3 regions of the Xenorhabdus siamensis genome follow, and region 3 is predicted to be linked to each of the others. Evidence: predicted binding sites of a transcription regulator. Region 3 holds the regulator's gene; each other region holds the start of a gene.
The links. Region 3 encodes PhoB, which activates phosphate uptake and scavenging genes when phosphate is short. Its sites were predicted from a motif close to CTGTCATAAAACTGNCNNAT; they were not measured.
Positions count from the first base shown of each region.

Region 1: the regulator PhoB is predicted to act here: its motif matches at 5,113-5,132, upstream of phoA (alkaline phosphatase).
Region 2: the regulator PhoB is predicted to act here: its motif matches at 2,697-2,716, upstream of pstS (phosphate ABC transporter substrate-binding protein PstS).

Region 1 is NZ_JBBMXE010000014.1:96,300-103,945, forward strand. Features, by position in the region: gene AAC852_RS14415 (helix-turn-helix domain-containing protein) at 1-196, shown strand, start outside; gene uriH (uridine-preferring nucleoside hydrolase UriH) at 321-1,271, opposite strand; gene AAC852_RS14425 (NAD(P)/FAD-dependent oxidoreductase) at 1,676-2,977, shown strand; gene AAC852_RS14430 (cupin domain-containing protein) at 3,054-3,434, shown strand; gene AAC852_RS14435 (aldehyde dehydrogenase family protein) at 3,450-4,946, shown strand; gene phoA (alkaline phosphatase) at 5,209-6,678, shown strand; tRNA gene AAC852_RS14445 (tRNA-Leu) at 6,971-7,057, opposite strand; tRNA gene AAC852_RS14450 (tRNA-Leu) at 7,130-7,216, opposite strand; gene rsmC (16S rRNA (guanine(1207)-N(2))-methyltransferase RsmC) at 7,391-7,646, opposite strand, start outside.
Region 2 is NZ_JBBMXE010000005.1:273,642-281,287, reverse strand. Features, by position in the region: gene pstA (phosphate ABC transporter permease PstA) at 1-465, opposite strand, end outside; gene pstC (phosphate ABC transporter permease PstC) at 467-1,417, opposite strand; gene pstS (phosphate ABC transporter substrate-binding protein PstS) at 1,509-2,567, opposite strand; partial or broken gene AAC852_RS05185 (IS1-like element transposase) at 2,931-3,261, opposite strand; gene AAC852_RS05180 (hypothetical protein) at 3,562-4,224, shown strand; gene AAC852_RS05175 (isochorismate synthase) at 4,227-5,396, shown strand; gene AAC852_RS05170 ((2,3-dihydroxybenzoyl)adenylate synthase) at 5,393-7,012, shown strand; gene AAC852_RS05165 (isochorismatase family protein) at 7,024-7,646, shown strand, end outside.
Region 3 is NZ_JBBMXE010000020.1:48,049-55,694, forward strand. Features, by position in the region: gene brnQ (branched-chain amino acid transport system II carrier protein) at 1-213, opposite strand, end outside; gene phoR (phosphate regulon sensor histidine kinase PhoR) at 588-1,907, opposite strand; gene phoB (phosphate regulon transcriptional regulator PhoB) at 2,115-2,804, opposite strand; gene sbcD (exonuclease subunit SbcD) at 3,105-4,388, shown strand; gene AAC852_RS18410 (AAA family ATPase) at 4,444-7,646, shown strand, end outside.

The DNA of each region.
Region 1 (7,646 bases), on a different contig from region 3:
TAGATATCTCAGGAAGGAAGCTGGGATGTCGCAGGAGGCTTTTGCCGATAAATGTGGTTTGGATCGAACTTATGTCAGCGGCATTGAACGTGGTGTCAGAAATCCTACCTTAGAAATTATTTATGTCATTGCGAATGGATTGCAAATTGAGTTGAATGAACTGTTCAGTTTTGAGACTTCCATCACTCCTAATTAAAATTTCTACAAATTATCTCATTAGTCATGCTAAGAGACGGTCTAAAACTCTATGGCGTAAAACCACCTTTGGACTTCGTAAACTCCATGCCCAAAGGTGATATTGAATATAGGGCATAATGTTATCAGAGCGCTGTCTCCCCAATATTATTTAGGGCATCAATGACCATCTGCCAAAATTTGTTTTGATCCAGCTTTACGGCAACTTGAGTATGGCAATCTTCTGGGGGAGGAGTGCGAAAGTCAGCGACGGTCATACCTGTCGTTAAAGCGCCTGTCATCTCGATATTTATGGGGACTTTTTGGGTAGTCATAACCGTAGGATCAATGACATAAGCAACTGCGCAGGGATCATGGACTGGAGGATACTTGAAGCCTTGCCATATCCGATAACTTTCTCCATAAAACTCCAGTGCATCCAATACGAACTGAGCTGGACGTGTTTTTATCCGGGCGATTGCCTCAATCACTTCTGGGGTTGCCTGAGCTTGATGGGTAAGATCTAATCCGACCATTGTTAGTGGCCATTTTTCATTAAAAACAATGTGGGCAGCTTCAGGGTCAATCAAGATATTAAATTCAGCAACAGCGCTCCTGTTACCTATATGATAACCACCTCCCATTAATACAACTTCTTTTATTCGTTCGACAATGTGGGGGGCTTTTCGGGCAGCAAGGGCGATATTAGTCAAACCTGCCGTTGGAACTAACGTCACGCTTTTAGGTGGATGTTCCATGATGATATCAATGATTAAATCAACTGCATGCCGGGGATCCAGTTTTATTACAGGCTCAGGTAATTCAGTGCCATCCAGACCGGTTTCTCCATGAATGTCAGGTGCAGTTTTGATCTCCCTTACCAGTGGGCGATGGCATCCCGCAGCAAACGGAACATTGTGGATATTAGCGATATGGGCAATGGAAAGCGCATTACGGGTGACTTTATCTAAGGTTTGGTTACCAACAACAGTCGTCACAGCTAAGAGTTCGATATTGGGATTTCCATGGGCAAGCAGCATGGCAATGGCATCATCGTGACCAGGATCACAATCGAGGATAATTTTCTTAGGAAGCATATTTATTCCTTTTACAGTGCCTAAAAATTATGGTGCTCAAATATACACATCAAGAATAATTCACCATCAGTAAAAATTCTTCTACTGACTATCACAAAATGACATGATAAAAATCATAACTTATTAACAATAACTTTAATTATTGTGATGTAATTAACATACAAATAACAAACAATTTGAGCATTTCTAATACATATGATTCATATATAGAGCGAATATTTGTGGATGAACTTTTCTTATTTTAATTAACTTATTAATAATTTATTTTCGTATCCTTTTGTTATTCCAATTGAATAAAAAATGTTACTGAATAAAAGATTTTAAATAAACGCGATACACGTCCCTGAATAGAAAGCGGTTGGCAGTGCATATCAGGGAAAAGACTGATGCTCACGGGGTGTAATATGAACAATCAGATCGATTCATTAACATACTATGCGGCAACTAAAAAATATGACCTTCGCTTCCCAACATTGACAGAAGATCTGGATGTCGATGTTGTTATCATTGGTGGTGGATTTTCAGGTGTAAATACAGCTCTGGAACTGGCAGAAAAAGGCATTACCAATATCGCGATTTTGGAAGGAATGACTCTGGGATATGGTGGAACGGGGCGCAATGGCGGGCAAGTTATGACTGGCATTGGTCATGATTTGGATCGGATTAAACACCATGTCGGTGAAAAAGGTCTGGAGACAATATTTAAAATCAGCAACATGGGGGCTGGAATTATTCGTGACCGGATCGCCAAATATGATATTAAGGCGGATTTCAGCCGGGGTTATAGTTATCTGGGTTATAACTCCCGACAAGAGAGGACACTGCGTGGCTGGCTGAAAGGATTTCGGGAAGCTAGTCCTGATGAAGAGATTGAACTTTATACTGGCTCAGAAGTTAAGAAAGTCATTGGTTCAAATCTTTACACTTCTGCATTGAAACATATGGGCGGAGGGCATGTTCATTCATTGAACCTATTGTTGGGCGAAGCCAAAGCGGTCACAGAGTATGGTGTCAAAATTTTTGAAAATAGCCAGGTTTTGAGTGTGGAATATGGCCCAAGGGTTACCGTTCGTACAGCAATAGGCTCTGTGCGGGCAAACAAAATGCTATGGGCGTGCAATGCTTTTCTGAATGGTCTTGAACCAACTATTTATAAAAAAACGATTAATACTTACGCATTCCAGTTAATGACAGAAGAACTCTCAGATGAACTGATAGAAAAAATCAGCCCGATCCGTGGAGCATATAGTGATATCAACCCTGTTATCAATTATTACCGGGTCACCAAAGAGAACCGATTGCTATTTGGTAGTGCGACAAGATATTTCGAATATATTCCTTCGGATTTAAAAGAATGGAACCGCAAGCGGATGCTGGATGTTTATCCCTACCTGAAAGATGTGAAAATTGAATTAGCATGGGGTGGACCTATGAATTGTAGCGCCAATCTCTTCCCGCAAATAGGCTCTTTACCAAAACATAACAACGTGTTCTATGTCCAAGGTTATTCGGGTTTTGGTGTAACGCCAAGCCATATTATCTGCAAGATACTGGCAGAAGGAATGAGTGAAGGCTCTGAGCGCTATTCACTGCTAAGTTCTATCCCACATCTTAATATTATCGGCAAAGATAAATTGAGGCATTTGCTTCTTTCTGCCGGAAAGATTTGGCATCAAGCGTCAGGCTATTGGAAAGGGCGCCGTTAATGTTATTGATTTTTGGATTTTCACTATCTTTTGCACATGAACTTTTTTGCACAATTAATTCTGAAAGGTAAAAGTCATGATAAAGCCGTTATTGTTAGATAAAGCACTTCCTGAATTAATACCGATTGGTAGTGTCACCAATCTTGGCTCTATTGTTGTAGAAGGCGATCCACAGGCAAGCGGTGCAATGATCCACGGAGAGCCAACGGATAACCTGACTTGCGGTATTTTTGCCTGTACTAAAGGGAAATTTAAGATGGTTTATCCCTTCGATGAAATGGCAACTGTTTATGAAGGCTCCGTGAAACTGACGGATGTTAAAACGGGAGTTATGGTCGAATACCACAAAGGTAACTCATGGTTTGCGGCGAAAGGCACTGAAGTCTTGTGGGAAATCACCAGTGAACGCTTCGTTAAACACTATATGGCGTGTGTCAATGCTCAGGTTTCAGACTGACAAGAGGGAAATGTAATGAGTGAAATCACTTTGCTAGAGTCCGTTACAGCTTTTTTGCAACGTTCTCATGGCCATTATATCAATGGACAAGCTGTTCGTGGTCAGGAAGGCAAAACCTTTTCGGTCGTCAATCCAGCATCTAATGAGGTGATTGCTACCGTCAACCAGGGAAGCCAGACAGAAGCTAATGCTGCTATGGAGGCTGCATCAACGGCTTTTCATGGTTCATGGGCACAAACTTCTCCTATGGAACGTGGCAACTGCCTGATTCGATTGGCAGATTTACTGCAAAAACATAGTGAAGAACTTGCCCAGCTTGAAAGTCTGTGTTCAGGAAAAACCATTCAGTTATCACGTATGCTGGAAGTTGGTGCTTCTGCTGAATACTTGCGCTACTTTGCCGGTTGGTCGAGTAAAATAAGCGGTGAAACGCTGAATGTTTCATTGCCATCGTTCAAAGGGGAGCAATATACCGCCTTTACCCGCCGTGAACCTGTTGGTGTGGTAGTCGGGATTATTCCATGGAATTTCTCGATTATGATCGCCAGTTGGAAACTGGGGGCGGCATTGGCTTGTGGTTGTACGATTGTTCTGAAACCCAGTGAATATACCCCCTTAACTATGCTGCGTGTAGCAGAACTGGCGAAAGAAGCTGGAATTCCTGATGGTGTGATCAACATTGTCAACGGTTCTGGTGCTGGTGTGGGTGCGGAACTACTCGCCCATCCACTATGTGCTAAGGTGACTTTTACCGGATCAGTCCCTGTTGGCATGTCGATTGGTAAATCTGCCATGGAGCATGGTCGTTTGCTCCGTACAACGCTGGAATTGGGTGGCAAAAATGCAGCCGCTTTCCTGCCAGATATGCCGGTCGAGAAAATTGTTGAAGGAGTATTAGAAGCTGGTTATATGAATCAGGGGCAAATTTGTGCGGCGGCAGAATGTTTCTATATTCCCTCTGTTCACATGGATGCGGTTTTGAAATTACTTTCTGAACGCTTGTCTGCGATGAAGATTGGCTCTCCCCTTGATGAAACAACAGAGATGGGACCTTTGGCAAACAAAGAGCATTACGAAAAAATTCTGTCCCTATTTGAAAAAGCACGTCAGGAAGGAAATGAAATCATATATGGTGGACATGCACTGGAAGGGAAAGGTTTTTTTGTTATGCCAACCGTGATCCGGGCGAAAAGTGCCGAAGATACGTTAATGAAAGAAGAAACGTTCGGCCCGATAGGGGCTTTCCTCAGTTATGATAATGAGGAAGAACTGATTGCCATGATGAATGCAACGCCATTCGGCCTATCTGCCAGTTTATGGACAAACGACTTAAGTAAGGCAATGCGCATGATCCCACGTATCCGGGCGGGTATTTTATGGATTAACATGCACACGTTCCTTGATCCCGCAGTTCCATTTGGTGGTATGAAATCTTCAGGAATTGGTCGTGAGTTTGGTAAGGCATTCATTGAGCATTACACAGAACTCAAATCGGTCATGATGCGGTACTGATAGCAACAGGCACTTATATCTAACGAATTTCAGGTTGTTTCACTGAGTGAAAACGAGGCAACCTGAAAAATATCGAACATAGTCGCTGGGCTGTTTCTTACAATTTGCAGGGATGTCTATAGTTACAATACATATTGTAAGAAATTGTCATAAATATGTTATTAGCCTTTCACAATAATGTCATATTAAGTGTTCACTATTCGGGGAATAAATTCATATTCATGGTGTTTTGTTGAATTTTCCTGAAAGAAAGGAACACGCTATGCTTTATCGCCACATACCCTCCCGTAATTACACAAAAAACTTGCTATCTCTTACTATTACCATATTTATTATCGCTATAGTGATGTCAGGAACCTGTTTATCTGCCCAAGCCAATAATGCAGATAACATCATGGCAGAACCCCGTTTAGCTCATGGAGATATCACCCAGTTTGGTGGTGCCCGCCGTCTTGCCGAAGACCAAACGAATGCTCTTAAGGCAGCATTGAATAATAAGAAAGCGAAGAATGTTATTCTGTTTATTGGTGATGGTATGGGGGATTCTGAAATCACATTAGCCCGCAATTATTCACAAGGCGCTGGTGGTTTTTTTAAGGGAATCGATGCACTGCCTTTTACTGGTCAATACACTCATTACTCTCTGAATAAAGAAACAAAGAAACCAAATTATGTCACGGATTCTGCGGCTTCTGCCACTGCATGGTCAACAGGGACGAAAACCTATAATGGTGCGTTGGGCATTGATGTTTTTGGTAAAGCACATCAGTCATTACTGGAGTTAGCAAAGAAAAACGGAAAAGCGACAGGAAATGTTACGACTGCCGAAATTCAGGATGCTACACCAGCCGCGCTGTATGCTCATGTCACAAACCGTAAATGCTATGGGCCACAAGAAACCCCGGAAAAATGCCCTATTGATGCTTTAGAAAACGGTGGTAAAGGTTCTATCACAGAACAGCTTTTAGTTGTGCGTCCCGATATTACTTTGGGGGGAGGCGCTAAAAGTTTTGAGCAACAATCGTTATCCGGCGTCAATAAAGGAAAAATTCTGAAGCAACAAGCCCTGGAACAAGGGTATCAATGGGTAACAGATATAAAGTCATTAAATGGTATTCAAGAGGCCAATCAGAAAAAACCCCTGTTGGGATTGTTCAATGATGGAAATATGGATGTGATCTGGGAAGGGCCAAAAGCGGTTTATCATGGCAACATTAATGAAGCACCAGTGAAGTGTAAAATTAACACTAATCGCAATTCCGCTGAACCCACATTGGCACAACTGACCGAAAAAGCGATTGATTTATTGAAAACCAATAAGAACGGATTCTTCTTACAGGTGGAAAGTGCTTCGATTGATAAACAAGATCATAAAGCTAACCCTTGTGCCCAAATTGGGGAAACAGTGGCATTAGATGAAGCTGTACAAGCGGGTTTGAAATTTGCGAAGCAACATGGAGACACCTTAGTTATTGTTACGGCTGATCATGCCCATTCCAGCCAGATTATCGAACCCGATGTTAAATCCCCCGGACTGACCCGCTCATTGATTACCAAAGATGGTGCAGTCATCACTGTAAGCTATGGCAATTCAGAAGAAGACGAACAAAATCATACCGGAACACAATTACGTGTTGCCGCTTATGGCCCTTATGCAGCCAATGTTGTTGGTTTAACTGATCAAACTGATTTGTTCTTTACCATACGTAATGCGATGGGATTGAAATATTAGTCCAGAGATAAAATACATTATCAAGCCACCAAGAAGTCACAAATCAAATAGCCATTGCCCTTCCCAAGTGGGTGGGCAATACCAACATGTTGATTTTTGTATCAATCATGCTTTCTCTCGATAAGGAATGATTGCTGTTGTACTCGTTTTGATCGGTGTTGCAGCTTGCGTTGTTTAGGTCACTTTCATTTTCGAGAGTAATGAGGTGTATTACAGGGACAAAACCCCAAAGAGAACGGAGAAAAAACGGGAGAGGACGAAACAAATAAGATGAGCAGATAAATATTAACAGTGGTGCGAAGGGGGGGACTTGAACCCCCACGTCCGTAAGGACACTAACACCTGAAGCTAGCGCGTCTACCAATTCCGCCACCCTCGCAGGTACTGCTATTTATCTGCTTTGTTTAACTGATTTATCCAGTTGATTCGTTTAACCGATAGCTATCTGATTTGGTGCGAAGGGGGGGACTTGAACCCCCACGTTCGTAAGAACACTAACACCTGAAGCTAGCGCGTCTACCAATTCCGCCACCCTCGCAAATTCAGATACTATTTAAACAGAAAACCACTTAAACAGATAACATGGAGGCGCATTCTAGAGATTTTACGGCCGACGTCAATCATTATTTATCGAGAGAAAGTATGATTGATGGAAAAATCAACATGTTGGTATTGCCCACCCACTTGGGAAGGGCAATGGCTATTTGATTTGTTATTTCTTGGTGGCTTGATAAATTTTGAATTTACCTGTCTGAGCAATCACTTCGTGTCTACCAAAAGCGCTATCCAGCAGCGCAGGGTAAGGTAAAAAAGCATTTGCTACGATCCGGAGCTTACCACCAGATCTTAGATAGTTAGGTGCCATGCGGATCATATCGTCAGCCGCTGACAGACTTGTCTTCAGGCCTTCATGGAATGGCGGATTGGAAATGATCCAGTCGAATTTTTCTTCGATAGCGGAGTAAACA
Region 2 (7,646 bases), on a different contig from region 3:
TTGTAACAGAGCCAGCGCGATAACCCCTGCCCAACCGGAGAAATGCTGCATTTTCGTCACAACTACCGTGTAAACAAACAACCCTACAACAATGGAAGGGGCAGAAAGCAGGATATCATTGATAAAGCGGATCACCTCAGCCAACGGAGAACGACGGCCATACTCAGCAAGATAAATACCCGCCATAATTCCCAATGGCGTACCGAACACCGTTGCCCAGAAGATCAGGAGTCCACTGCCAACAATAGCGTTTGCCAACCCGCCTCCTTCTGTGTTGGGCGGTGGCGTCATTTCGGTAAATAACGCCAGAGACATACCATCAATGCCTTTAGTGATTGTGGAGATTAAAATCCAAATCAGCCAGAACAAACCGAACGCCATTGTTGCCATAGACAGAAACAGGGCGAGATGATTTTTCCGACGCCGCCAGGCTTGTAACCTATGGCGTTTATCAATTCTTACCATTTCAACGCCCCTCGTTCCTGGACAGATGCATGATCATCAATTTTGATAACGCGAGAACAATAAAAGTGATCACAAATAAAATCAGCCCCAGTTCCATCAATGCAGAGGTATGCAGACCAGATTCCGCTTCGGCAAATTCATTTGCCAATGCCGAAGTAATGCTGTTTCCGGGCATATAGAGGGAGAAACTGTTCAGTTGATAGGTATTGCCGATAATAAAAGTCACTGCCATGGTTTCTCCCAGTGCACGCCCCAGGCCCAACATCACACCGCCGATTACCCCATTTTTGGTGTAAGGCAGTACGATATGCCAAATCACTTCCCATGTTGTACAGCCAATCCCATAAGCCGACTCTTTCATCATAACGGGAGTTTGTTCAAAAACATCGCGCATCACAGAAGCAATATAGGGAATAATCATGATGGCAAGAATAATGCCCGCAGCCAGAATACCGATGCCGAAAGCCGGGCCGGAAAACAGTTCTCCTACGACAGGAATACTCGACAACACATCACCGACAGGTTGCTGGAAATAGGTGGCAAAAAGCGGGGCAAAGACAAATAGCCCCCACATGCCATAAACGATACTGGGGATCGCCGCCAATAATTCAATTGCCACACCAAGCGGCCGTTTTAGCCAGTTTGGTGCCAGCTCTGTCAAAAACAAAGCGATACCAAAACTAACCGGAACGGCAATAATCAGGGCAATCAATGAAGTCACTAATGTGCCATAAATCGGGACCAGGGCGCTGAAAATCCCCGCAGGTGCATCCCAATCTTTATTCCATAGAAAAGCAAAACCAAATGTCTGCATACTCGGCCAGGCAGCGATAAGCAGCGAGATGATAATGCCTCCCAGTAGAAATAACGTCATCAAGGCCGCCAGCCTGACTAGCACACTGAAAATAATATCACCGTGCTTACCAGGTGCTTTCTGTACTGTCTTATGCATGGTTTTTCTATGTATAGTCTTATGTTCGACCATGCGCTCAATTCCCATTTGGGTTATTTCCCTTCAATAGCATCGCTAATACAACGAATGGTTAATACAAGGCATTGCCGTGCTTATCTTTTATGTCATTTTTCCAAGCTGCACGTACTTGTTCAATGACGGTTTTTGGCAACACAGCATAATCCAGCGCTTTCGCTTGCTCGCCGCCTTTTTCATAGGCCCAGTCAAAGAATTTCAGAATTTCTGTCCCATGTGTGGCATTTTTCTGCTGTTTATGGATTAGGATGAATGTTGTTGAAGTGATCGGCCAAGCATTTTCGCCGGGCTGATTCGTCAAATCCTGTGCAAAACTTTTGTCCCAATCCGCCCCTTTTGCTGCTGCACTGAAATTAGTTTCGGTAGGAGCGATAACTTTTCCATCAGCGGCTACCAACTTGGTATAGGCGAGGTTATTTTGCTTCGCATAAGCATATTCAACATAACCAATGGAACCAGGCAAACGCTGGACAAACGCAGCAATGCCATCATTACCTTTACCACCCAGTCCGATCGGCCATTTCACTGTAGAACCTGCCCCGACTTTTGCTTTCCAGTCACTGTTTACTTTGGACAGGTAGCTGGTGAAAACAAAGGAAGTACCAGAACCATCCGCACGGCGTACCACCGCAATATTTTGATCAGGTAGTTTGAGATTCGGATTCAATTTCGCAATGACGGGATCATTCCATTTTTTGATGGTTCCCAAATAGATGTCACCGAGAGTTTTGCCATCTAACACCAATTGACCGGATTTGATACCTGGAAGATTCACTACCAGCACAATGCCACCAATTACGGTCGGAAACTGGAACAAACCTTCAGAAGCCAGTTTGTCATCAGCAAGTGGGGCATCTGATGCACCAAAATCAACGGTGTTGGCAATAATCTGTTTCACACCACCAGAAGAACCAATCCCCTGATAATTGATTTTATTACCGGTTTCTTTTTGATAAGAATCTGCCCACTTGGTATATACCGGTGCCGGGAATGTCGCACCGGCTCCCGTCAAGCTGGTAGGTGCAACAAATGTAGTTGCAGCAAATGAAGACAAAGACGTCACAGCAAATACTGTTGCCATGATGCCTGCCACGGTGATACGTATTGATTTCATACACCCTCCTGCTGAGATACACATCATTCATTAAAAACAACTTTCAACAACGTCAACAATCTAGTTTTTAGGTAAAAATTGGTTCAGGAAGGAAAAATAAGTCAACTTAATGACATTAAAATGTATAAATTATGACATTTTTATGACAGCCATTCATAAATTCCCGCTATTATTGCATTCATACTCATATCTCATAGCCTGAATTTCACCAATTCAATGTCATGACTTGTTATCTACCGGGCTGTTCATAATACATGTAAGATTTTGGCATAGCGTATTTTCAAACGCTGACAGGAACTGGCTTCATATTTAATCCTGTTTTGAATATTTATTTTCAATTGAAAATATAGTGTTCAGGAGTTATATCAAAGTAAGCGGGTTCTCTATTTCACAGATAAGCGGAACGTTATTCCATCAAGAGGAAATATTGTTACGTTGCGGAGCATGAGTTTTTTAACGTTTTCATGACGGTGGCTGTTGCGACTTTCAGGACTCGAACGGTGTCACGAATTCCCCCGTTATTCATCGCCATGTCGACAATCTGCTTTTTAACACCGGGTTTGCAAGCTTGATAGGTGTATTCCAACTGAAAGACCTTACAACAAGCATAGCAGCGATAGCGAGGATGTCCGCCATGTCCTTTGACATGTTCTGATTTGTGACAATAACGGCAATAGACGTCAGCTTTAGCCATGCTTCACCCTTAAAAAGCCGGAAACATATCACAATAACTAACCATTTAATACATAACCTGCATGACTTTTCATTGCCATATTTATAGAAATTTTTACAAGAAAACACCAATTAATTAATAATGTAAATTATATTGATAATCATTTCTATTTAAAATATTGTAACGCCATTTTCCTTCTCAGGATCTCATATCTCTTCCTGATGAACGTTTTGTCAAATTGGATTTCCGGCGCCGCCTGTAAGCAGCACAAATTAATTGTTATTAAATATTTTTATAAGGCAAATCAGACGGTGTTTGATTATGTTTAAAATAAGAAGAAAAAAACTTGTGGTGAAAACCCTCGCCAGACACACAGGGTTTGGGTTTCAGGCGGCACTGTTTTCAACACCCACGTTATCTGACGGGGCATATGCAGCTAGCGGTGGGGAAAAGAACATGAGGGATACCGCCGCGGAGCTGAAAAGCGTAACGCTACCAATGAAAGGGATTGTAGTGAAAGGTCGCGTATCAGTCACCAAAACGGCGATTCTACTTCTCAAAACACAGCAGACAATCTCCGTGGTTACTCGTGACCAGATGGATCACCAAAAAACGGCTTTCATATCCAACGCACTAAATTACACCAAAAGTGCCTTCACCCATTATCTAGGTTCATCTAACCGCAACGATGAAGTCGTAATCCGCCTCTTTTGCTACATAACACGCAATGATCTAAGAGAAAATGCTTCCAACCTGAAAGGCGCATCCGTGCAGTTTAACGTCAACAACCTCACCATGTCGCCTTCTGCTGCAGAAAAGAGACGTGTTTCTACAGCTACGGCCACGGCATGTTCTCCATGGTCAGCTATAGCTGATAACACTCGGTATCCAGCACCACTGGCGGCTCACTCTCACATTGCCGTCGGTATTTTCCCCTCCGGAAGGGGGAAAAAGCTAGCCCCTACACCAACAAGAGGAACCTGATTTTGTCTGGTATCACCAACAACCTTCTTCCACTAACATTGCAAGAAGATGACTTTATCTTTCTATCGCCCCACAAAAGCCTGCTCGCCCGGGGATGCCTCGCCACCTTGACACATCCCGCTGCATCCGGACATCACGTCGAGGGCGAGTTCCAGCAGAAGGTACAACAGTTGTTTCGTCAAGCTGAGCAGGCCGGGGTAGAAAATCCCATTGTCGTGGGGGCTATTCCGTTTGATAAGCGTCAACCCTGTTCACTGTTTATTCCACAGACCTGCTACTGGTTCGATCGCTACGCCTTTAATCTTTCTGACTCTCCGGTGCAGGTGGAGGGCCAAGCTCACTACATTCCAGATCATGATGCGTTTTGCGCCATGGTGGAGAGCGCCCTGAATCCGCTACGTATCGGTGCACTGAATAAAGTGGTGCTGTCGCGTCTGCTACAGATTGAAAGCATCCCCCCGCTTAGCGCTCTAAGCCTATGGCTGCAACTCAACAAACAGAATCCGGAGAGCTACAACTTTCACTTACCGCTGGCGGATGGCATTCTGATTGGTGCCAGCCCTGAACTGCTGCTACGTAAGGAGGGCAAGATCCTGCGCTCCTGTCCTCTTGCCGGCTCAGCACGGCGAGGCGACGATGACGCCAGTGACAGAAATGCCAGGGAAAAGCTGTTGGCCTCCGGAAAGGATCTCCACGAGCATCTGGTGGTCACGGAGGCTATCCGTCGCCAGTTGACAGATCTCTGTTGGTCTCTGACGATCCCAGAACCCTCGCTGCTCAGCACGCCTACGCTCTGGCATCTCGCTACTGAGATTCAGGGTATAGTGAACAATGATCGCGATAACGCGCTGTCTCTTGCCTGCCTACTTCATCCCACGCCCGCATTATGCGGCGCTCCTTATACCTTATCCCGCAGCCTGATCGGCGAGCTGGAGCCATTCGACCGCGGCTGGTTTGGCGGTATTGTCGGCTGGTGTGACGCCCGCGGAGACGGGGAATGGGTTGTGGCGATCCGCTGCGGCAAAGTTCAGCCTCATCAGATTGAGCTATTCGCCGGCGCCGGCATCGTTCCGGACTCTGTTCCGGAAAACGAATGGCTGGAAACCTGCACCAAATTTAACACCATGCTGAGTGCACTTGGTTTTGCAACGCAACAGGAGCAGACATTATGATTGAATTCAACCGCTGGCCTCAGGATCTGGCTGAACGTTATCGCCTGAAAGGGTACTGGATTGATCGCCCGTTGAGCGATATTCTCGATATTCACCGCGAGAACGATGCCGTGGCACTATTCTGCGGGGAGCGGTGCTGGAGCTATCGAGAGCTTAATGAAGCAGTAAACCGGCTCGCCGCCGCCTTGCACCGACGCGGCGTGCGTCAGAGACAAACCGCGCTGGTGCAGCTTGGCAACGAGGCTGAGTTTTATATCGTCTTTTTTGCCTTACTGCGCCTGGGTGTCACGCCGGTTAATGCGCTTTATAGCCACCAGAGCAGCGAATTAACTGCGTATGCGCTCCAGATTACGCCAGAGATACTCATTGCCGATCGCCAGCATCGCCAGTTTCATGATGATGCTCTTATTGATCTTCTGGTCGCCAAGTGCCCGAAACTGAATATAGTGGTGCTTCACCATGAGGCTTCAGATTCGAACCGTTCGCTTTCACGCCTGATATCGGAAGAGCCGGGAGACTTCACGCCCACACCAACGCCAGCGGATGAGGTCGCATTTTTCCAGCTTTCCGGCGGCAGCACTGGCACCCCCAAGCTGATTCCTCGCACCCACAACGACTACTATTACAGTATCCGCGCCAGCAATCCGATCTGCGACATCAGCAGTAAAACCCGGTATCTCTGCGCACTGCCAGCCGCACACAACTATCCTATGAGTTCACCGGGCGCGCTGGGCGTATTTTATGCAGGTGGTCAGGTCATTCTCGTCCCCGATCCAAGCCCGGACGGATGTTTTCCGGTCATAGCCCGTCATCAGATCAATATTACCGCTCTGGTGCCACCTGCGGTCAGCATCTGGCTGGAATATGCCAATATCAGAGGTCACGTTAACGAACTCTCCAGTCTGAAAGTGATGCAGGTCGGTGGTGCTCCTTTGGGAGAAACGCTGGCCAGACGCATTCCAGAGGAGCTGGGCTGCCAGCTTCAACAGGTATTTGGTATGGCAGAAGGTCTGGTGAACTACACCCGACTAGACGATGACGACGCGCATACCTTCACAACTCAGGGCTGCCCCATCAGTGAGGATGATGAGGTATGGGTCGCAAACCGAGAAGGTCTCCCGGTGCCACACGGAGAGCCTGGATTGCTGATGACCCGAGGCCCATACACCTTTCGAGGCTATTACCGAAGCCCAGAACATAACCAGATGGTGTTCAACAGTAACGGGTTTTATTGTTCTGGCGACGTAGTCATTCAGCTTCCCGACGGATATCTGAAAGTAGTTGGACGTGAGAAGGATCAAATAAATCGTGGTGGCGAAAAAATTGCCGCTGAAGAGGTTGAACACCTGTTGCTGCGCCACCCAACGGTGGTGCACGCCGCATTGGTCGCTATTCCTGACTGTCTAATGGGCGAGAAAACCTGCGCCTATGTGGTAACGCGCGAATGCGAATCCGTGAAACCAGCCGTGCTACGCCGCTGGCTACGCGAGCAGGGTATAGCCGATTACAAGATCCCTGATCGTTTTGAAAGCCTACCTGAGCTGCCGCTCACTCCGGTAGGAAAAATCAACAAACAGGCGTTACGTGCACTTGCCAGCGCCGCCTTAGAAAATTGAGGAAATACGCCATGAGCATTCCTAAACTTCAAGACTATACCCTGCCCGATGAAACTGCCTTACCTGCCAATAAAGTCGAGTGGAGGTTGGAGCCGCAACGCGCCGCTTTGCTGATTCACGATATGCAGGAATATTTCCTCAACTTCTGGGGAGAGGAGAGCAAAATGATTCAGCAGGTTATCGACAACATAGCTACTCTACGCGCACGTTGCTATGAGCTCGGCATCCCCGTGTTTTACACAGCACAGCCGAACCAACAAAACGACGTCGATCGAGCGCTACTGAATGATATGTGGGGGCCTGGCCTGAACCACTATCCAGAACAACAAAAAATCGCGGCAGCACTGTCCCCCAAACTGGGGGACACTGTATTGGTGAAATGGCGCTACAGCGCGTTTCAACGTTCTGACCTGGAAAACCATCTGCAAGAACGCAAGCGTGACCAGCTTATGATCTGCGGCGTGTACGCGCATATCGGCTGTCTAACCACTGCCACTGATGCCTTTATGCGCGATATACAGGCTTTTATGATAAGCGATGCGCTGGCAGACTTCAGCCGGGAAGAGCATATGATGGCGCTCCGCTATACTGCGGGCCGTTCCGGACGGGTATTGAGTACCTCTATGGCGCTGTC
Region 3 (7,646 bases):
TTCAATCCCGCCCCCTACTTTCGCCAAAGCAATAACGGTAATGACAGGTAGACCTACAGCAGTAAGCAAAAAGCCAGCGGCAGCGACCCAAACATGCTCCCCTGCCTGCAAGCCAACCATAGGTGGAAAAATGATATTTCCCGCACCAACGAACAGAGCAAAAGTCATAAAGCCTAATGCCCAAATATCCTTAGATGATAAACGGTATGTCATAGTGATTGTTAACTTATTGTTACTGAAAGAATTGCATATGCAATAGTAACTATTGCAAATACTTGAATTTTCACTGGCGAAACAGGATCCTGGTTTAACAGTCAGTGATAAGTATCATATTCCTTGATACTCGCAAGACACAGAATGGTAGTGGTAAGAACAGCCAGAATCGCCAACAACTGCCCCCAAGTAAAACTTTTATAGCGCTAAAAGGCAAGCAACAAACCAAAAAGCAGAGTAATATCTCAAACTAATTTTTAAAACTAGTGATTATTATCATCTATCATTGAATACACACTATATGATTTGCACTTTTTTTATTCACATTGATTAATAAATCATTTTTTTGCCCGTGTTATTACCATTAAATTGCATTAACCTTTTGATTTTTTAATCAGTTTACCTATATCAGAGACAATAAGCGGCTGAGGCAACAAGAAACTAAATGTTGAGCCTTGCCCTACAGTGCTTGAAATATCGAGATGTGTATTGTAATGATGCAAAGCATGTTTCACGATCGCCAACCCCAACCCACTTCCACCTGTTTGTCGTGAACGAGCACGATTAACCCGATAAAAACGCTCAGTCAGGCGGGGTAAATGCTCTTGGCTGATCCCTTGACCATTATCTTCGACTTTGAACAGTGCTCCCTGAGAGGATCTAGACCAACTAACTACAATACGAGTACCTTCCACTGTGTGGTTTATCGCATTGTAAACGAGGTTCGACATTGCACTTCTCAGTTGTTCTTCATTCCCGAAAACCCGCAGTTTTTCATCGATATCAAACGCAATATCATACCGATTATCTGCCAGTGTCAGCACTTCCTGCTGCAATAAAGCCAACATAGCAGGCACATCAACAACATCATGCATATCCACCTGCGATCCGATTTCAATTCGGGAGAGATGCAATAGTTGTGTAACCAGACCATCCATTCTTCGGATCTGTTCCTGCATTATCCTGATCGCTTTCTGGTTTGTTTCTCTACTCAGCTCCTGATCCTGCATCATTTCCAGATAACCTTGCAGTACTGTTAATGGTGTTCTCAACTCATGACTGGCATTGGCAAAAAAATCGCGTCGGAAATTTTCCAATCGCCGCTTTTGTGTAATATCACGGGCAATCATCAATAGTAGCCCTTCTGCATATGGCATTAACTGAAATTCCACCAGATGACTATTATTTAATTCGATGGAAAGAGGGTAAGTAAAATCGCCCGCAGTCATATAGCGACTGAAATCAGGATAGCGAAGCAAATTAAAAATAGGCTGCCTATTATCTTCAGGCCAACGGAACCCCAATAAATGTTGAGCTAAGCGATTACACCAGAAAATATTACCTTCCACTGTCATCATCACCAGTGCATCCGGTAATGATTCTGCCCCGCTACGGAACCGTTTTATCAGTAATGCCAACTCGCGACGACGCTTACGGTTACGTTGCTGCAACTGATAAATGCCGTAAAATATGGGTTCCCACCCTCCACGACCTGATGGAGGCAACATACTGCGATCCAGCCAGAGCCAGTCTGATAATTTCAGCAAGTTGTAACCATGCCATACCAGAGCCAGCAATAATGCAACCACCAGCAACCACGCCAGACGACCAATAAAGAAAGATAAAATAATCGCAGGCAGACAAAAAACAAACAGCCCCAGTACTAACTGCTTCCAGGATAACCGCTCCAGCACGTGACTCTCTCCAGCATGAAATTAAATGCTTATCATAATCATTTGGTTTACTTAGATTTTTACCTGATTTTTTTCATCTGATTTTGTTCACTAAGTGATATTCAACAAATCTGCCCACATAAAACCTATCCACATAAAACCTATCCACATAAGATCTATCCACACAAAATCTATCCACAAAAATCCAAGCGATAAAAACCAGACAGATTAATAACGGGTGGAGAAACGATAACCTGTACCACGAACAGTTTGTACCATTTTATCGTGTCCACCGGTTTCAAGCGCCTTACGTAATCGACGGATATGCACATCAACAGTACGATCTTCCACATAAACATTCGCTCCCCATACATAGTTGAGTAACTGTTCACGGCTATAAACACGTTCAGGATGTGTCATGAAAAAGTGGAGCAGTTTGAATTCTGTTGGCCCCATATCCACATCCTGCCCCTGACTAGAAACTCGGTGAGATACGGAATCCAACATTAACCCGTCCATATTGATAATATCTTCCTCTGCCATGGGAGATATACGACGCAGCACAGCTTTAACACGAGCAATCAATTCCTTCGGAGAAAATGGCTTAGTGATGTAATCGTCTGCGCCAACATCAAGCCCACGAACCCGATCTTCTTCTTCCCCCCTTGCAGTCACCATGATGACAGGAATATCTTTGGTATTATTGCTGCGCTTCATTTGTTTAATAACTTGTATTCCTGAGCCACCAGGCAGCATCCAGTCCAATAACACTAAATCAGGGTAAGGCTCCGACAGACGCCCGATAGCTGTATCATAATCTTCTGCTTCAACAGGTTCATACCCATTCTGCTCCAGCACAAAACACACCATTTCACGAATAGGGGTTTCATCTTCAACAACCAAAATACGTCTAACCATGGTTAATCCTGCCAATATTATTGACGTCAGCAAAACTCACAGTAATTCATTGTGAGTCAATTTTATTACAGTTTTATGAATTCCTTCTGTCTTCATCATAAAACTGTAATCAACATTGCAGGGAATTTATTACATAGCTGCCATATTTCATTGTGATTGCGAAGCTGCTCGAAAACCTGCGAATGAAATCGTAATGACACACGACATCCTTTGAGCACTCATTATAATTAATAGCCGGACGGATAAGCGGAAAGCTGAAACAGCAAAACAAGAAAAGTAAGAAGAACAGAGTAAAAAAACATGCGAATCATTCATACGTCAGACTGGCATCTTGGGCAATATTTCTTTACCAAAAATCGTGCTGCAGAGCATCAGCACTTCTTACAGTGGCTTATTGGGCAAATAAATGAATATCAAGTTGATGCCCTGATTATTGCCGGAGATGTTTTTGATACGGGCTCTCCACCCAGTTATGCCCGTGAGCTATACAACAGGTTTGTCGTGGACTTACAACCCACTGGCTGTCAGCTCGTTATTCTTGGTGGAAATCATGATTCCGTCGCCACACTCAATGAATCAAAGACCTTATTTTCTTACCTGAATACCACCGTCATTGCTTGTGCAGAAACTGATATCCAGCAACAAATTAAGTTACTGAATAACAAAAATGGTCAACCTGGCGCCATTCTCTGTGCCATTCCTTATCTGCGCCCACGGGATATCATGATAAGTCAAGCGGGGCAATCAGCCATCCAGAAACAGCAGGCACTACAAGATGCTATCACGGAACACTATCATCAGCTCTATCAGCAGGCTCGTCTATTACGGGAACAACTCGGTCACCCTCTGCCTATTATCGCAACCGGGCATCTGACCACTGTAGGGGCTTCTACCTCGGATTCTGTCCGGGAGATTTATATTGGCACACTGGATGCCTTCCCCGCTCAGGCCTTTCCTCCTGCTGACTATATTGCTCTGGGGCATATTCATCGCCCACAACTGATCAATCAGGCTGAACATATTCGTTACAGCGGCTCACCCATCCCCTTAAGTTTCGATGAAGTCGGTCAAGAGAAAAGCGTCTGTTTGGTTGAATTTAAGAAGGGCAAGTTCAATGGAGTCACCCTGTTACCCATTCCTGCTTATCAGCCCATGCAATTAATTCGGGGGAATTTGCAGCAAATAGAGGAACAATTACAAACTTTCAGTGACTATCAGGGAGAACGTCCTGTTTGGCTGGATATTGAAGTTGCAACTCAAGATTATCTGCATGATATTCAGAAACGCATTCAGTCTATGGTTGTCGATCTGCCTGTCGAAATTATCCTGCTACGGCGTAGTAAAACCACACGGCAAATCTTACTGTCGGAAAAAAACAAAGAGACACTTACCGAATTGAGTGTATACGAAGTTTTCGAAAGACGGCTGGCATTAGCTGAAATTGACGATCAACCGCAGAAACAACGCCTGATAACCCTGTTCAGGCAAACACTGGACGATATTGCTCAGCAATATACTCAGGAACAGCAATGCAAAAACTATAGCTCGGAAACTAGAACTCAAAACAATAGTTCAAAACAATAGTTCAAAACAATCGCTCAAAAACAATGGCTCAGAAAAAATAGTAGGATGCAATAGTATGAAAATTCTTAGCTTACGGCTAAAAAATATTAATTCCCTACAGGGTGAATGGAAAATTGATTTCACAGCAGAGCCTTTTGCCAGCAACGGATTATTTGCTATTACTGGTCCGACAGGTGCAGGAAAAACTACCCTATTGGATGCTATCTGCCTCGCCTTATATCACGAAACCCCGCGGCTCAACACCATTTCAGCCAATCAGAATGAATTAATGACCCGCCATACAGCCGAATGCTTGTCAGAAGTTGAGTTCGAAGTTAAAGGGGTTGCTTATCGTGCCTTCTGGAGCCAGCGTCGTGCCCGCAATCAAGCTGACGGCAAACTCCAGCCCCCGAAAGGAGAATTAGCAGACAAAAAAACAGGCAAGATTCTAGCTGACAAGATACCGGATAAAAAAGAGAAAATTGCTGAAATAACGGGTCTTGATTTCGACCGCTTTACTAAATCTATCCTCCTGTCACAAGGTGATTTTGCTGCATTCTTAAATGCAGATGATAAAGACCGTGCCGATTTACTGGAAGAACTAACTGGTACAGAAATTTACGGCATCCTGTCGCAGGAAATTTATCAACGCCACAAAGAAGCCCAATCTGAATTAACTATCCAACAAGCAAAGGCTTCTTCAATTGAGTTATTAACGCCGGCACAGATCGAAGAATACCAAAATCAGCAACACCAGCTTATCGCTGCAGAAACTCATCTCAACCAACAACTTAAAGACTTACAGACAACTGAACATTGGCTCGTACGACAACATGAATTAGAGCAAGCATTAACTAATAACAAATTACTTTTTCAACAGGCGGAGCAGGCTATGCAAGATGCCTACCCCCAATTACAACAACTGGCTGCCAGTGAACCTGCCGAAAAACTTCGCCCATTGTGGGATGCTCAAAATCGGGCTTTTAATGAAAAGCAGCGGCTGGATGAGCAACACAGAAAAATAGCACATAAGATTGAACAACAATGTTCTTTATTACAACCAGCCCAGCAAAAGCAGGTTGAACTGGAAAATGCCCAAAAAGAGCATATACAGCATCATATGCGACAGGAAAAACTGATTGCTGAGCACATTGTGCCACTCGATCATAAGATTGAAATTCAATCGAAAGATTTGCTCACTCAAGAGAAAGAGGTTACTGCATATAATCGTGAACTGACAGAAATATTGTCTCAATATCAAGTGACGGAAACTCAGTACATCACACTGAATAAAGAACAAAAAACGCTGGAAACATACTATGAAGAACACGCTTATTTTCGTAAGCTGGAGAGTAAACTACCTGAATGGAAACAGCTCTTTTCTCGCCAGAAAGAAAAACAAATTCAGATAACCAGACTCAGACAAAAAAACCAGCAAATTACCACTGAGCTAACCTGTACGAATGAGCATCTGAATGCCTTAAATACGACGCTGGTACAACAAGCTGCACAAAACCAGCCATTACAGGATGAACTGATCCTTGCCGAAAAAGAACTGAGTAGCTTGCAAGCAATTCACCCATTGGAACAATTACAAAAACAGTTATCAGATTACCAATCACAACTCAGTTCACAAAACCAACTGGAGATTTTGCAGTCCCAGATCCAGCAATTACAGGCAACGATTTCAGATAATCAGACACAACTCGCACAAACTCAGGCATTACTGGAACCTTTACCCACTCAGATAACCGCTCTTGAACTGCAATTAACAGAAGCACAGCAACATCATCAGGATTTGGCTGAACGTATTCGCCTGGAACAGCGGATCATCAGCCTGGAACAAGAACGCAACCAATTGAAGGAAGGCGAAGCCTGTCCGCTTTGTGGGGCAACACATCACCCTTTGATCACCGAATACCAAAATATCACCCTGCCAAAATCAGAAGAGCGCTTGAAAGTTCTGAGCCAGAAAATAGAACAGCTACAAGGAGAACGCTCTGCTTTACAGCAAAAACAGCAGCTTCAGCGAGAGCGAAGTGAACAATTACAGCAATCCATTGCACACCTCACATCTCAACTGGCAGAGATAATTAAACAATGGCAGTACCATTATCAACAGCTACAATCCTCTGAATTTACAGTAGATGAATTATCAGCAGAAACAGGGGATATAGGTCATTTTATTGATCAACGGAAAGCGGCTTATCTACAACACCAGAAACAGTACGAAGCACTATTACAAGCTGAAAAACAGTATCAGGCTGCGGAAAAATCACTATCGAATCATCGTGAACAGTACAAATCGTACGAGCAAGAAATCGCGCTGGAAAGGGTCAAACAAGATACTTATCAGAAACAATTAACGGAAAATACAGATGAACTGCGCCAGACAGAAGCAGAATACACAGCCACAACAGAACAGCTAACCTTCGAATTACATGATACGCCATTTGTATTACCGGAACCGCCGGAGGCTGAGAATTGGCTACAGCTACGTGATAACGAATTAAAAAACTATCACACTTCGCGAGAAAAGTGGCAACAATTACAACGGGAACAGGCAGCCCTGCAAAGTAAACTTGACGAACTGAAAAAGCAAAAAGATAAACTGACCGATAAACTGCAAGCATTGAGTGAACAGCAACAACAGCAAAAACTGTTATTGCAAAAAACACAACAAGAGCGTTATCAATTATTTGGTGAACAATCCATCAGTGCCGCCCGTCAGGAATTACAGCAAAAGACGAATAAATTGGATACCGCCTATAAACAAGCGACGACAGCTTTGCAGCAGTTACAGGACAAAATGAATCAATTAACGGGTGCAGCCAGTGAAATTGAACGAAGCTGTCACACTGCCGAAACCGAGTGTAAATTAACATCCAACGCTTTCCAGCAAGGGTTGCAACAACAAGGTTTTTCTAATCAAGCTGCTTTTGCGCAAGCTTTACTGAAGCCTGAACAGCGAGAAGCTCTGCAACAATTACAAGAACAACTTACCAAACAGAGCCTGCAAGCTAAAACACGATATCATGAATCAGAAGTTATATTACAACGGCATAGAGAAAAATCACCGTTACTGCTGGAACAATACGAACCGTCACAAGTAACCGAACTCTTGGCTAATATCGCCGATGAACTGAAACAAAATAATCAGCTACAAGGCGCAGTAAAAAACCGGCTCAACAGCGATACTAATCGTCGGCATCAGCAACAGGAACTACTGACACAAATTGCCCTTTCACAACAAAATTACGACGACTGGAGTTATCTCAA